Regions from separate parts of the Synechococcus sp. R60.1 genome, predicted to be linked through region 1. Evidence: predicted binding sites of a transcription regulator. Region 1 holds the regulator's gene; each other region holds the start of a gene.
What was found. Region 1 encodes NtcA, which controls nitrogen genes in cyanobacteria. Its sites were predicted from a motif close to GTANCNNNNGNTAC; they were not measured.

Region 1 (4,868 bases):
CCGGAAAGGTGGCGAATGTGCAGATCCAGCAGCCAACAGACCAAAGCCCCTTTTAAGTAATAAGAAACCTGGCTGTTGAGGGTGTTTTCGTGGGGGCGGTAGAGTTTGATCCAGGTGTCGAAGCTGGACTCCCGCAGCGATTGCACGGCCCGGCCCGGAGTACGCTGCAAGCGGCCAATCTGTTCGGAAAGAACTTTTAAAAAATCGCCGGCACTGAGGATCCCTGCCCTCAATAAGATGACGTTTTCGTAATAGCTGGTCGCCCCCTCACAAAACCACAGACATTCCAGATAATTTTCCTGGTTGTAATCGATCTTTTCCAATGCCAGAGGACGCAGACGCTTGACATTCCAGGCATGAAACAACTCGTGGGCCATCAGAGCCAAAAACCGACGATAGGACTCTGGCTGATGCAGCTCTAGCCCAGAGTAAAGAAGGGTGGTGCTGTACTTGTGCTCAAGGCCACCAAATCCTCCCGGCGACAAATGCACAATGAACCAGTAGCGGTCGTAGGGTAGCCCACCAAAAAATGCGGCTGTGGTTTCGACAATGGCCTTGGCATCGGCAACGGCCCGATCGACATCCAGAGTGCCCGACCCCCAAACCACAAGGTAATGTGGGATCCCTTCCACCTCAAACGATTGCATCCGATGCAGGCCCACCTCCACCGGGCTATCCACCAGCTCGTCATAGTCCTCTGCCACAAAAGACTGGCCGGAAGTGGGATCCTCAGAAGGAGAGGTCAAGGGCCGCAAACTGGTGGCGATGCGCCAATCGGGCTTGGGGGGGATCACCGTCAAGGTGTAAGGTTCCCGCTCGCGACCGGGCACGTAGAGGAAGAGCGCTGCCCCGTTGAAATAGGCGTGGGTCAAATCCAGATGGTTTGTGCGCACCGTCAGCTCATAGGCATAGACCCGGTAGCACACCTTCACGGCAGAACAGCCCGGCGGATCGATCTGCCAGGTGTTCTTGTCCACCTTCCGCCAGGCCAAAGGGATCCCTTGCTCAGTTGCCGCCTGAAACTCCTGCACATGACGGGCATACTCCCGCACCAGGTAGGATCCCGGCGTCCACACCGGCAGTCGCAGCCGCAAAGGCACCTCTGGATCCACCTCTTGGATCTGCAGTTCCACCTCCAGCAGGTGATTGGCCGGATCCGGCATCCGCACTGTGAAATGCTGGCGGCTCAGTTGAGAAGGTGCAGCAACAACAGCCTCCGGGCTCCCCATAGATAGATAGATAGATAGAATGTTCCAACCCACTCCACTCTCTACCGCCAAGGGCCGACGCAACCCCCAGCGACAATGGCTCTTATCCTAACCCCTGCTTTCGGTTGGGGATCCCTTTCTGGGGCAAAAACGAGACTCAAAAATGTAGCACGTGCTACAAAGATGCCTGGGCAGAACCTTCTACTTTAGGGTAAATCTTGGTATCATCATCGATTCTGAAGTCAAGGGGTTGCAACCTAGCCTAATGCTTCTAGATTGATCTTAATAGGTTGATCTTAGGTATAAACTGACCTTAAAAGGTTAATGAGTATGGCGGTGGCCGTAGCGGAAAAATCTCTGATCACAGCCTTCAAGCAATTGGGAGGCCCTCACCATCCTCCGGTTATCGAAACGTTTGAGCGCGGGAAGACCATTTTTTTTCCAGGGGATCCGGCGGAGCGGGTTTACTTTTTGGTAAAGGGAGCGGTTAAGCTCTCGCGGGTCTACGAAATGGGGGAGGAAATCACCGTCGCCCTCCTACGCGAAAACAGCATCTTCGGCGTGCTCTCCTTTATCACGGGACAGCGCTCCGACCGCTTTTATCACTCGGTGGCTTTTACGCCTACCGAGTTACTCTCTCTACCGATCGAGCAGGTGGAAAAATCCTTGCAGGAGAACGCCGAACTGGCCATGTTGCTGGTTAAAAGCCTGTCGTCCCGCATTTTGCAAACGGAGATGATGATCGAGACGCTGGCTCATCGCGACATGGGATCCCGTCTGGTCAGCTTTTTGTTGATCCTCTGTCGCGATTTCGGAGTGCCTGGCCCGGATGGGGTCACCATCGATCTCAAGCTGTCTCACCAGGCCATTGCCGAGGCCATTGGCTCAACCCGCGTCACCATCACCCGCCTGTTGGGAGAGCTGCGCAAGAAGAAGTACATCTCCATTCACAAGAAGAAGATCACCGTACACGACCCGATGCGGCTGAGCCATCGCTTTGCCTAGAAGGAAGAGGAGAACACCTCCTGAGTAGCACCTTGCCCAGGCAAACCCCGCTCGATGGTTGGTTGAAGCTCTACCCGGCTTATGTTCAGTCTACTGCTGCAGCCTTGAAGAATCTCTATACCTAAAGGACAGACTTAAAGTTTTCTGGAAGCTGACCGGATCGCGGGCAAAAACCTACTAGTCTATGGGGGGATCTGGCTTTGGCCAGAGCTATCTAGCCAATTGCTGAGGTGTAACTGTGGAAACAGCCATCGAGTGGATTACCGCCCATGAGATCCTCGACTCGCGAGGGCGTCCCACCCTAGAAGCCCTGGTGGGTCTAGCCAATGGGGCAACGGGCTTGGCGCAGGTTCCCAGCGGTGCTTCGACCGGCACCTTCGAGGCCCACGAGCTGCGGGATGGGGATCCCAAACGCTACGGCGGTAAGGGTGTGCTGAGGGCGGTGGAAAACATCCTTGGCCCCATCCAGTCGGAGCTGCAGGGAGAAGATGCCCTCAACCAAGCCCGTATTGACCAGTTGCTGATCGACCTGGACGGCACCCCCAACAAGTCCCGCCTGGGGGCCAACGCTATTTTGGCAGTTTCTCTGGCGACAGCCAAAGCGGCTGCGGAAGCAGTGGGCTTGCCTCTTTACAAATACCTGGGGGGGCCCTTTGCCAACCTGCTGCCGGTGCCGCTGATGAACGTGCTCAACGGCGGCGCCCACGCCGACAACAACGTCGATATTCAAGAATTTATGCTTGTGCCCATTGGAGCGGCCAGCTTTCGCGAGGCGCTGCGCTACGGGGCTGAGGTGTTTGCGGTACTAAAACAAGTGCTGCAGCAGAAGGGGCTGTCCACCGGTGTGGGGGATGAAGGGGGGTTTGCTCCTGATCTCGACTCCAATGCGGCGGCTTTGGATCTGCTGATGACGGCTATTGAACAGGCAGGCTACAAACCGGGAGCAGATATCGCCTTGGCCTTGGATGTGGCCGCCAACGAGCTGCTGCAGGATGGGCAATATCACTTTGAGGGCAAAGCCCACAGCGCGGCTGATATGGTGGCTTACTACCAGCAACTGCTGGCCAACTATCCCATCCTTTCCATTGAAGATGGGCTAGCGGAAGAAGACTGGGCCGGTTGGCAAGCCATGACCGCTCAACTGGGATCCCGGGTACAGCTGGTGGGAGATGACCTGTTTGTAACCAACCTGACCCGCCTGCAAAAGGGTATCGACAGCGCCGCCGCCAACGCCATTTTGATCAAGCCCAACCAAATCGGCACCCTGACGGAGACCGTCTCGGCCATCCAATTGGCAGTTCAAGCCGGCTTTCGCACCATCATCAGCCACCGCTCTGGCGAGACGGAAGACACCACCATTGCCGACTTGGCGGTGGCCACCCGTGCCGGGCAGATCAAAACCGGATCCCTCTGCCGCAGCGAGCGCATTGCCAAGTACAACCAACTGCTGCGCATCGAAGACGAGCTGGGGGAAGCGGCAGTTTATGCCGGTCGGGTGGGCCTGGGTCCTAGAGCTCGCTAACTTCCCGTTCCGTCCCAGGGGATCCCTAGCACCTGCACCAAAAAGGCCCAGCGGTCGGCAGCTTCCTCAATCAGCTTGCTGGTGGGCTTGCCGGCCCCGTGCCCTGCCTTGGTGTCGATGCGGATGAGGATGGGCTGGGATCCCCCCTGGGCTGCCTGCAGGGCAGCGGCAAACTTGAAGCTGTGGGCGGGCACCACCCGGTCGTCGTGATCTGCGGTGGTGATCAGGGTGGCGGGATAGGCAGTGCCGGGCTTGAGGTTGTGCAGAGGGGAATAGGCGTAGAGGGCCTTGAATTCCTCCGGGTTCTCCGGGGATCCGTACTCGGAGATCCAGGCCCAGCCGATGGTGAACTTATGAAAGCGCAGCATGTCGAACACCCCCACTGCCGGCAGGGCCGCTGCAAACAGCTCCGGCCTCTGAACCAGGCAGGCCCCCACTAAGAGGCCGCCGTTGCTGCCGCCGGAGATGGCCAACTTGGCGGGGTTGGTGTAGCCATGGGCTATCAGCCACTCGGCAGCGGCAATAAAGTCGTCGAACACCTTTTGCTTGTTGAGCTTGGTGCCCGCCTGGTGCCACTCTTCTCCGTACTCGCCGCCGCCGCGCAAACTTGGCTGGGCATAGACACCGCCCATTTCCAGCCAGGCCACCAGACCCACTGAAAAGCTGGGGGTAAGAGAGATGCCAAAGCCGCCGTAGCCATACAGCAGAGTGGGGTGATCCCCTGTCCGAGTCAGGCCACGGCGGTGGACGAGAAACATGGGGATGCGGGTGCCGTCTTTGCTGGTGTAAGACACCTGCTGCACCTCGTAGGCCTGGGGATCGAAATCCACCTGGGGCTGACGGAACAGGGTGCTGGTGCCGCTGGTGAAATCGTAGCGGTAGATGGTGGGCGGGGTAGTGAAGCTGGTAAAGGTGTAGAAGGTCTCGGTGTCGTAGCGCTTGCCGCCAAAGCCGCTGGCGGATCCCAGCCCGGGCAGCGGGATTTCTCCTAGGTAGGTGCCGTCTAAAGCAAAGGTCTTGATCTGGGTGTGGGCGTCTTTGAGGTAGAAGGCCACAAACTGATTGTTGATCAAGCTAACCCCCTGCAGGGTCTCCTCCGCCTCGGGGATCACCTCCTGCACCTGGTCAGGCTG
Region 2 (4,868 bases), on a different contig from region 1:
AGGTCAAGGCCGCCAACGTGGTATAGCCGCCAGCGCTGCCCCCTTGAATGAGCAGCCGTTCCCCATCCACCTTGCCCTGTTCTGCCAAAAATTGGGATCCGGCGATGCAATCTTCCACATCCACCAGGCCCCACCGGCCTTTGAGGGCATCCCGATAGGCCCGTCCGTAGCCGCTGCTGCCCCGGTAGTTCACATCCAAAACGGCAATCCCCCGACTGGTCCAGTATTGGATCCCCAGGTTGAGCACCGCTGCCGTCGCCCCGGTGGGCCCGCCGTGGCTTTTCACCAGCAGGGGTGGCTTTTCGCCAGCAGGGGCAACAAAGTCTCGGTTTTTGGGGGGATAGAAGAAGGCGTAGGCCACTTCCTTGCCGCCACCGGTGGGAAAAACAATGGGCTCTGGGATCGACAGATAGTCGGGATCCACCGCCACGCTGCTGGAACGGGCCACCACCTCCACTTGGCTGGAGGGTAAGTCTAGGCAGACCAAGGCAGTGGCTTCCGTCGGGGATCCGGCCAGGAAAGCGGCTTTTTCCCCACTCACCTGCAAACCGCTGATCTGGGTGTAGGGCAAGGGGATCCCTGCCAACTGTCCTGAATGGGGATCCAGATAAGCCAGATGAGACAGCCCGTCTTGTTCATAACAGGCCAGGATGCGCCCATCGCCACAGAAGCCGTAGGTGCTCAGGCCAAACACCCACTGCGGCTCTCCAAACTCCGCTTCCATAGGGCAGAGGGGAATGGGGCCCTGGGGATCCCAGCGATAGAGGTTCCACCAGCCGCTGCAATCGGAAACAAAGTAGAGATCCCCTTGCGGTGACCACTGGGGCTGGAAGATCGACTCGGCAGGGCCACCGGCCAGCTTTTGAGGTTCTCCCAAGCTGCCGTCAGGGTTCACCTCAGACCGCCACAGCTCTGTGCCGTCCCAGGGCATTTGGGGGTGATCCCAGGTCAGCCATACCAAGGTCTGGCCGTCTGGACTGAGGCGCGGGCTGGCGTAGAAGTCGTGCCCAGAAGCCAAAATCTGCTGGGATCCGCTTTCCAAGTCAATCGAGACAAGGCTGTTTTCCGGCTCTCCCTGGCGGCTGTGATCCTCCCGCACACAGAGGATGCGTCCACGCGCCCGATCCACCACCCCATCTGCATAGCGATAGGGGCCTGCTTCCGTCAGGGGCTGGGGATCTGAACCCGGCAGCAGGCGGTAGAGCCGTTGGTCAGCGAAGTTGCAAAAATACACTACCCCTGCCGACACCCAATAAGCTCCGCCTCCATACTCATGCACCCGCGTCCGCACATTGAAGGGTGCTGGCGTGAGTTCCACAGGGATCCCGTCGGCAGAGCGCCGCATCAACACATTGCGCCCTTTTTCTTGCGGGCGACCCTCCGTCCAGTAGAGATCCCCCTGATCCCAAACCATCTGTCCCAAGCGCAGGGATCCCGTCACCACCAGGTCAGCGGTAATCGGGGATCGCCAAGATCCATAGCCAGCCTGTTGCACCATAAGCTGTTAACTCTCAACTAATTCTCGACCCCAGAACCCCTATTATGCCGGCAGCAAGGGATCCCTGCCTTTGCCTACAGCCTGTGGGGAAAGGGCTCGGATTCTGGGAAAAGGTATCCCGCGATACAATTCTCTCCGGGCCGAATGGGTTTGATGGAACACGTTAAGGCAACAGGGACGCACGACGCTTTCTCGACTGCAGGATTAGCCTTTTCCTCTGTTGATGTTGGGAAGGCATTCGGTGAAAGCCTCAGCCGACTGCAGTTGGGCAAATTTAACACATGGGCGAGGTGATGAGCTAGGTGCTTCCCTCTATTGGCCGGGCTGCTGCAACAACTGGACTTCTTAATACCCTTTGCACTCACTTCGTTTCGGAGATCACCGATGGCTCTATCATTTAATCGTCGTCAAGTGCTGAAAATGGGCGCTCTGGCCGGAGCCGGGGCGGCCCTGGGGCCGCAGATCTGGGTGAAGCGGTCTGTGCCCGCCTACGCCCAGGGAGAGACCATTCGCGTTGGCATTTTGCACTCCCTCAGCGGCACCATGGCCATTTCGGAAACCAGCGTGGTGGATGCGGAAAAGCTGGCCATCAAAGAGATCAATGCCGCCGGTGGGGTTTTGGGCAAGCAGATCGAGCCGATTATCGAGGATGGGGCTTCCGATTGGCCAACCTTTGCCGAGAAAGCCACCAAATTGATCGATGTGGACAAGGTGGCAACGGTGTTTGGATGCTGGACTTCGGCCAGTCGCAAAGCCGTGTTGCCGGTGTTTGAATCCAAGCAGCACCTGCTCTGGTATCCCGTGCAGTACGAAGGACAAGAGTGCTCCAAAAACATCTTCTACACCGGCGCTGCCCCCAACCAGCAGATCGAGCCTTCGGTGGAATGGCTGCTCAAGAACAAGGGCAAAGAGTTCTTCCTGGTGGGATCCGACTACGTGTTCCCCCGCACGGCCAACACCATCATCAAGGCCCAGTTGGAAGCCCTGGGGGGCAAAGTGGTGGGTGAAGACTATCTGCCTTTGGGCAACACAGAAGTTACCCCCATCATCAGCAAGATCCGGGCCGCTCTTCCCAATGGCGGTGTGATCTACAACAGCTTGAATGGCGACAGCAACGTGGCCTTTTTCAAACAGTTGAAAGGGGCAGGGCTGGGGCCGGATCGCTATCCTTCCATGTCCGTCAGCATTGCTGAAGAAGAGGTACAGGCCATCGGCCCCGAATTCTTGGAAGGGCACTTCGCCGCCTGGAACTACTTTATGACGGTGGATACGCCTGCCAACAAGAAGTTTGTGGAAGCTTTCAAGGCAGAATACGGCCAAAACCGCGTCACCAACGACCCGATGGAAGCCGCCTACATCATGGTTTACATCTGGAAGCAGGCAGTGGAAAAAGCGGGAACAGTGGAAATCGACGCCGTGCGGCAGGCAGCCTATGGCCAGACCTTTGATGCCCCAGAAGGCTTGGTAACCATGAACACCAATCACCACCTGACCAAGTATGTGCGGATCGGCCAGGTGCGCTCTGACGGTTTGTTTGATGTCATCTTTTCTACGGATGCCGTGGAGCCGCAGCCCTGGAACCAGTTTGTGGCAGAGACCAAGGGCTTTGCCTGCGATTGGTCAGATCCGGCCAAGGGCGGTCGCTACAAAGTCAGCTAGTCCTGGCCAGGGCTGGGATCCCTTGCCGTTTGGATAGGGTCGGGGATCCCGCTCTGCCGCTTAAGAAGCTTCCCCGGTCAAGTTGGAAGGAGGATCCCCTGCCGATGACCTTGCTCTTGGATAGCTTGTTTAACGGCCTTAGCATCGGCACCGTCTTGCTGATAGCCGCTCTGGGCTTGGCCATTGTTTTCGGCCTCATGGGGGTCATCAACATGGCCCATGGGGAGCTGATGATGTTGGGGGCCTACACCACTTTTGTGGTTCAAAATGCCTTTCGTCCCCTAGGGGATCCCTGGCGGGATCTGTACATCTTCCCAGCTTTGGTAGCTGCCTTTGCCGTCACGGCTCTGGTGGGACTAGCCCTGGAGCGGGGGGTGATTCGCTTTTTGTATGGCCGACCCTTGGAGACCCTTTTGGCCACCTGGGGCGTGAGCCTGATCCTGCAGCAGTTTGTGCGCAGCGTCAATTGGGTGCTGGCTTTCCGCTTGGGGGCCTTCGCGGTGCTCTTTTTCGGCGGCTGGTGGCTTTTGTCCAGGCGAACGGATTGGCCGCGCCTCAAAGGGTGGACGCTGGCGCTGCTACTGGTGCTTTCCACGGCCATTGCAGCGGTGGGGGGGCGGGTGCTGGCGCAAACCTATGCTTTAGCAGTCACTCAACCCTGGTTTGGAGCCCAGAACAAAGATGTGACCGCTCCCCGTTGGCTGGGGGGTGGGATCCCGGTGGGCAGCCTGTTTTTGCCCAATACCCGCCTGTTTATCATCGCCCTCACTGTCTTCTGCATCCTAGGGCTGTACTTCTTCTTGCAACGCACCCGCTGGGGGCTGCGCATCCGGGCGGTTACCCAAAATCGGGCCATGAGCGCCTGTGTAGGGATCCCTACGCAAAAGGTGGATGCCCTCACCTTTGCCGTCGGCTCGGGTCTGGCGGGAGTGGCCGGCGTAGCGGTCAGCCTGCTGGGATCCGTGGGGCCGAACACCGGCCAAAACTACATCGTGGATACCTTTATGGTGGTCGTCGTGGGGGGTGTCGGTAAGCTTTTGGGCAGCATTGTGGCAGCGCTTGGGATCGGGATTGCCAACTTTGTCATCGGTTCCGGGACGCTGGCTTTGATTTTTCCCAACGTGCCCATCCTGACCGATACCCTCAACTTTTTTGCCACCACGAGCATGGCCAAGGTGATGGTCTTTGCTTTGATCGTGGCCTTTTTGCAGGTGCGACCTCGGGGCCTTTTCCCCGAAAAAGGTCGTATGGTGGATGCCTAGGGAATGATCTCGCTTGGCGAAAACTCTAGGACCAGACTCTCCATCTTCTACTCCCTCACAAAGCCCATGAAACTGGTTCATTCCCCCCGTGCTGATCATGAAGTGGCTGCTCCCGCCGCGGGTGGGGATCCCAATTCTTCTCGCAAGCTTCTGTGGGAGGCCGGGATCCTCATCGTTTTGGTGCTGGCCTTGATCTTTGTGGCCCCAACTGTGCTGTCTGGCTTTCGGCTCAACTTGTTGGGGCGGTTTCTGGCCCTCAGCATTGTAGCTTTGGGAATCGACCTCATCTGGGGCTATACCGGCATGCTCAGTCTGGGACATGGGGTGTTCTTCGCCTTGGGGGGCTACGCTCTGGGGATGCACCTGAAGTTGCAATTGCCGGAAGGTCAGATACCGGAGTTTTTCAGCCTCTACGGGGTAACGGAATTGCCCTGGTTTTGGTACCCCTT
Region 3 (4,868 bases), on a different contig from region 1:
CGAAGACGAGAGAAAACAGTCTCACCCATCTGACTTTTCATCTCGATTCCAAGTCCCACACCTCGATTTTGAGCTATTTCTCCCCTCCTACCCGTAACCACCTACACCAATGCCACCAAATACATCAGCAAGCCATAAAAGAGAGGGCCAGCCCTGACCCTCCCTTTTGATGCTCATTTGATGCTCAGTTCAGCAATGCTCCGATCCGGCAACCCCAGGTCAGACCGAGCACAACGGCTCAAGATTGCTCCGAATCGGTGGCAGCAGTAACGAAGTCGGGGTAGGCCACGTTGCCATGCTCGCCCACATCCAAACCGGCGATCTCTTCCTCGGCGCTGGTGCGCAGGCCGGTTACAGCCTTGAGGATAAAGAACAGGATCAAGCAGGTAATAAAGGGCCAGAGGAAGTAGGCCAGAGCGCCCACCACTTGTACCCCAAATTGGGCCCAGGTGACCTCTTCAGCATAGTTGGCATTGGCAAAGAAGGGGATCCCTGCTGCCAACACCCCCCAGATACCACAGGTGCCGTGTACCGAAATCGCGCCCACCGGGTCATCAATTTTCAGCACCGTATCCAGGATCACCACCGAAATCACCACCAGAATCCCGGCCACCGAGCCGATGATCAGAGCACCCAAAGGATGGACGCTATCGCAAGGGGCAGTGATCCCCACCAAGCCGGCCAGGACACCGTTGGCGGCAAAGGTCATATCCGGCTTGCCAAAATGAACCCAAGAGGTGAACATCGCCCCAATTGCTCCAGCCGAAGCTGCCAGCAGCGTATTCATGGCAATCCAGCCAATATCGACAGAGGCTGCAGTGGTGGAACCGGCATTAAACCCGATCCAGCCCAAGGCGAGGATAAACACCCCCAACATCCCCAGCGGCAGGTTGTGGCCGGGAATAGCCCGCGGCTCTCCATTGGGGCCGTACTTGCCAATGCGAGGGCCAAGCGCGATCGCACCTGCCAAGGCCGCAGCGCCCCCTACCAAATGCACCACCCCCGACCCGGCGTAGTCGATGTAGCCCAGATTTTCCAGCCAGCCGGCTGTGCCGCCGTTGTAGTCGCCGAACAGCCCGTTCCAGGCCCAACCCCCAGAGATGGGGTAGATTAGCCCAGAAATAACGATGGAGTAGATCAAGTAGGCCAAGAACTTGGTGCGCTCCGCCATCGCTCCGGAAACAATGGTGGCGGCGGTAGCGGCAAACACCATCTGGAAAACAAAAAAGGTGAAAGGCCAGCCGTCTGCCTCGTAAGCCTGCTGCCAGCCAAAAGCAAACCAGTCGGTGCCGAAGAAGCCACCACTGTTGCCGAACATGAGGCCAAACCCAATGAACCAGAAGGCGCAACAGCCCATGCAGAAGTCCATCAAGTTCTTCATCATGATGTTGGCGGCATTCTTGGCGCGGGTAAAGCCCGTCTCCACCATGGCGAACCCTGCCTGCATGAAGAACACCAAGGCCGCCGACACGATCGTCCAAACAACGTCAGCGTGTTTCTGAACTTCCTCGGCCTCTTGAGCAAAGGCAGTTCCCTGGCCGAATAGAAAAACCAGCGCAGCCATTAGAGCGGCAGTCAGACTCCACTTGGCCGGTCGCCAAAGCCACTGGGGCACCTGGCTCTTGAGCTTTTGGATCATTGTCGTACTCATGCTTTTCGACTCACCTAAAGTGACAGTACTTCTCGCAACACATTACCCGAAAAGTAGGGCAAGAACACCTCATCAGATATACAGCAAAAGAGACATGAAGCAAACTCACACGAGGCTCAGGCCGGGCAACCCAAACCCTGAACGTGATTCCTTCTCATAGGGCATCTTGGTTGAGCTCGCCAGTGCGGATGCGGATGGTTTTTTCGACGGGGCTGATGAAAATCTTGCCATCCCCGATTTCGCCGGTGCGAGCCGCTGCAATCAGCTTCTCCACCACCGTATCCACCAGGTCATCTTCAACCACGATCTCCACTTTCAGCTTTTGTAGGAACTCTACCGTGTACTCGGATCCCCGGTAACGCTCGGTTTGTCCCTTTTGGCGACCAAAGCCCCGCACTTCACTTACAGTCATGCCGACAATCCCGGCATTGACCAAAGCAATTTTGACCTCATCCAACTTGAATGGCCGGATTACGGCCTCGATTTTTTTCATTTGCCTCCTGCACCCCGGATAATTCCGCTAATTTCTAACACTACTGACACCTGCAAATTGTAAAAACAGATACATTTTTATCTCCTACTGAAGATGCTTACCACTCTGGATTTGCTCCCGTCAAGACCGGAAGGCCAAGCTTAAGCTACCTTAACGGGAGGAAGTCCCCACTGGCGTCTCACCAGCATCTGTAAGCGGCTGAGGGCTGAGAGAGGCCAAGCTGGCTGTAATAAGCGCTACCGCAAGCCACCACAGCATTTGTACCTGGGGACGATACCAGATGGTATCCACCAAGCCGTGGGCCATCATGCCGGTGCAAGCGGCCAAGCCTGCTGCCACCCATAGACCCTGCGGATCCCGCAAGTTGAGCAAAGTTTTCCAGCATCTCCAGCCGTGATCCCAGAGCACCAAGAGGAACCAGGCGAAAGTTAAGGAGCCGATGAAGCCAGTCTCCACGGTGAGCTGCAGAGGCACCGAATAGGCTCCGAGGGCGCTGAAGTTGCCTCGTTGGTAAAGGGGGTAGACGCGGTTAAAGGCGACATTGCCGGGGCCGATCCCCAAGATGGGAAAGTCGCGGATCATGTCCAAGACCGCCGCCCAGACATTGAGGCGAAAGTTGTTGCTGGTATCCAACCGCCCCCAAAAAAGGCTCTGCACCCGCAGCCGCAGAGGGCGTACCGTCAGGATTCCGAGCAACAAAGCGGCCCCCCCTCCACTCAACAGAACCGGCAAGGCCCAACGCCGCCAACGAGCCGGCAAATCGATAGAGTGCCACTGCGCCAACAACACGGCCATCAGGGTCAGCATAGCCAGCCCCCCAATCCAGGCGCCACGACTGTAGGTGAGCAACAGGCAAATCAGGTTCACCGCCGTCGTAAACCCGGCCAGGAGTTTCGCCCCCCAACTGGGCCAAATCCAAGTGGCGGCCAGCCCCAGGGGAATGACCGGGATCAAGTAGCCCCCATACAGATTTGGATTGCGCAGATAGCTGTACACCCGCGTCAGACCCGCCAAACCCGACTCCGGATCCACCCAGGTGGCCAGTTCCGCTGCCCCATATAAGTATTGCCGCAGGCCATGGATCCCCATCACCAAGCTGACCAAAAGCAGGGATCCAACGATCCCATCTCGGAATTGGGGTTTGCGCAGCAGACGATGCAACAACAGATAACCAGCCAGGTAGAGAGTCAACTTCAGCCAGCCATCCCGTGCTGCGTAGGCAACCGGAGAGAGAATCGTTGCCAAGGTGGCAATTCCCCAGAAAAGGCCCAGGGGCAGATGCAGCGGCAGCCCAATCGGCATTTCCACCAAAGCGCACAGGCCCACCAGAGCAGCCATAGCCAGCAAAATCAGGCCCAGGATGCCGGTGGAGCTGTGTGCAGAGAAAATCCAGTAGAGCAGCACTAGCCCCAGGCCAATCCGGTCGGAAGTTTGAACCAATATGCTGCTCTTCCCCCAACTTTGCAGGGATCCCAATAGACGACCCAAAAGGCTTCCCTGCTGCCAAGCCTTGATGGGAAAATCGCGCAGCAGAAAACCGTGCCACCGTTGCGTTGCTCGTTCCATAACCCTCCGGAGCCTGTTGGGCACAAGTTCATACGCCCCAAGTCACCTTCCGATTGCGTCGGTGGGACGAAGTTCTAGCTTATATCCCCAGAGGCAAGGAGACAACGAAGAAGAGCGCAACCTCTTATCGCGCCAGCCGGACAAAGTACCCCTCAACAAAAACAAAGAACCGGCTGACTCACAAGACTCTACAAGACAAAAGGCATCGAAGAGTTATCAAAGTTGGGTTTTCAATCTTAAGAACAAGTCTCTGTAAAAAGCAAAGAAGAACAGCAGGAAAAACTACAAAAAGCTCTATCTCAATCTTCAATCAAATGTTGGATTGCCGCAATCGAAGATCTCCTGACCTACCACAGACCGATTCTCAAAAGATTCTTCAGGCAACACAGGCTAACACTTGACCTTGAGATCCTCTTTCACCTTCGGCATTAGGAGAAGGGATTTGATCGCCTAAGCGGGATCCAGACCAACCTTCCTTGGCTCTAACTGCGTTCTGGGAATTGGAGTTGGAATAGTGAATCTGAATACGAGTAGGACGGCCCAGACCCAGGGCGGATCCCATGCAACGGGCTAAGATTTGCACCTTAAACTCAAACTCGCCAATGCCATCCATAATCTTTAACCCTGCAGTCTCTGCTCCTAATTCAACTGTAGGAGAAGGTCTACGAAACCTCTTCAGTGGGAATACAGAACTTTTTGAGCTGCGGAGACTTCTGGATTATGAAAGTTATGTAAAGATGCCTTTGTTTTCGCCAGACAGGGCGAGTACTTGACCTATTCTTAAACAACTTGAGTCAAGCTGGGCTCGGTATCTTCACTTGGACTGACTCCCTCCACCAAGCTGAGCAGGGATCCCAGCCAAACCGCTTAGACAAGGGGAACTGACCTACGCAAAATGGAGGAAGTAGGGGAAAAGCATCTCGTAAATCACTCGGTCGAAGCGTGCCCGTTTACCTGTACTGGGGGGATGATACCTATCGCCTGATGCAGGCGGTACAGCAGTTGCGGGATCAAGTGCTGGATCCCCACTGGGCAGCTTTTAACTACGATCGCCTGCCGCCGGAATCCACGGTTGCCGGGCTCAACCAAGCCATGACCCCGCCGCTGGGATCCACCGCCCGCTTGGTTTGGCTGGAAGAGACGACGCTCACCCACCAT

Region 2: urtA (urea ABC transporter substrate-binding protein) is a predicted target of NtcA. The motif match lies at 1,612-1,625, and genes of this name have one in related genera.
Region 3: NW834_RS02975 (P-II family nitrogen regulator) is a predicted target of NtcA. The motif match lies at 2,204-2,217, and genes of this name have one in related genera.

Annotation. Positions count from the first base shown of each region.
Region 1 is NZ_JANSIA010000103.1:4,454-9,321, reverse strand. It holds partial or broken gene NW834_RS12215 (M61 family metallopeptidase) at 1-1,229, opposite strand, end outside; gene ntcA (global nitrogen regulator NtcA) at 1,539-2,213, shown strand; gene eno (phosphopyruvate hydratase) at 2,452-3,735, shown strand; gene NW834_RS12200 (prolyl oligopeptidase family serine peptidase) at 3,732-4,868, opposite strand, start outside.
Region 2 is NZ_JANSIA010000052.1:674-5,541, forward strand. It holds gene NW834_RS08490 (S9 family peptidase) at 1-1,498, opposite strand, end outside; gene urtA (urea ABC transporter substrate-binding protein) at 1,883-3,157, shown strand; gene urtB (urea ABC transporter permease subunit UrtB) at 3,262-4,419, shown strand; gene urtC (urea ABC transporter permease subunit UrtC) at 4,423-4,868, shown strand, end outside.
Region 3 is NZ_JANSIA010000011.1:2,680-7,547, forward strand. It holds gene NW834_RS02965 (ammonium transporter) at 1-29, opposite strand, end outside; gene NW834_RS02970 (ammonium transporter) at 239-1,651, opposite strand; gene NW834_RS02975 (P-II family nitrogen regulator) at 1,806-2,144, opposite strand; gene NW834_RS02980 (IctB family putative bicarbonate transporter) at 2,295-3,710, opposite strand; gene holA (DNA polymerase III subunit delta) at 4,653-4,868, shown strand, end outside.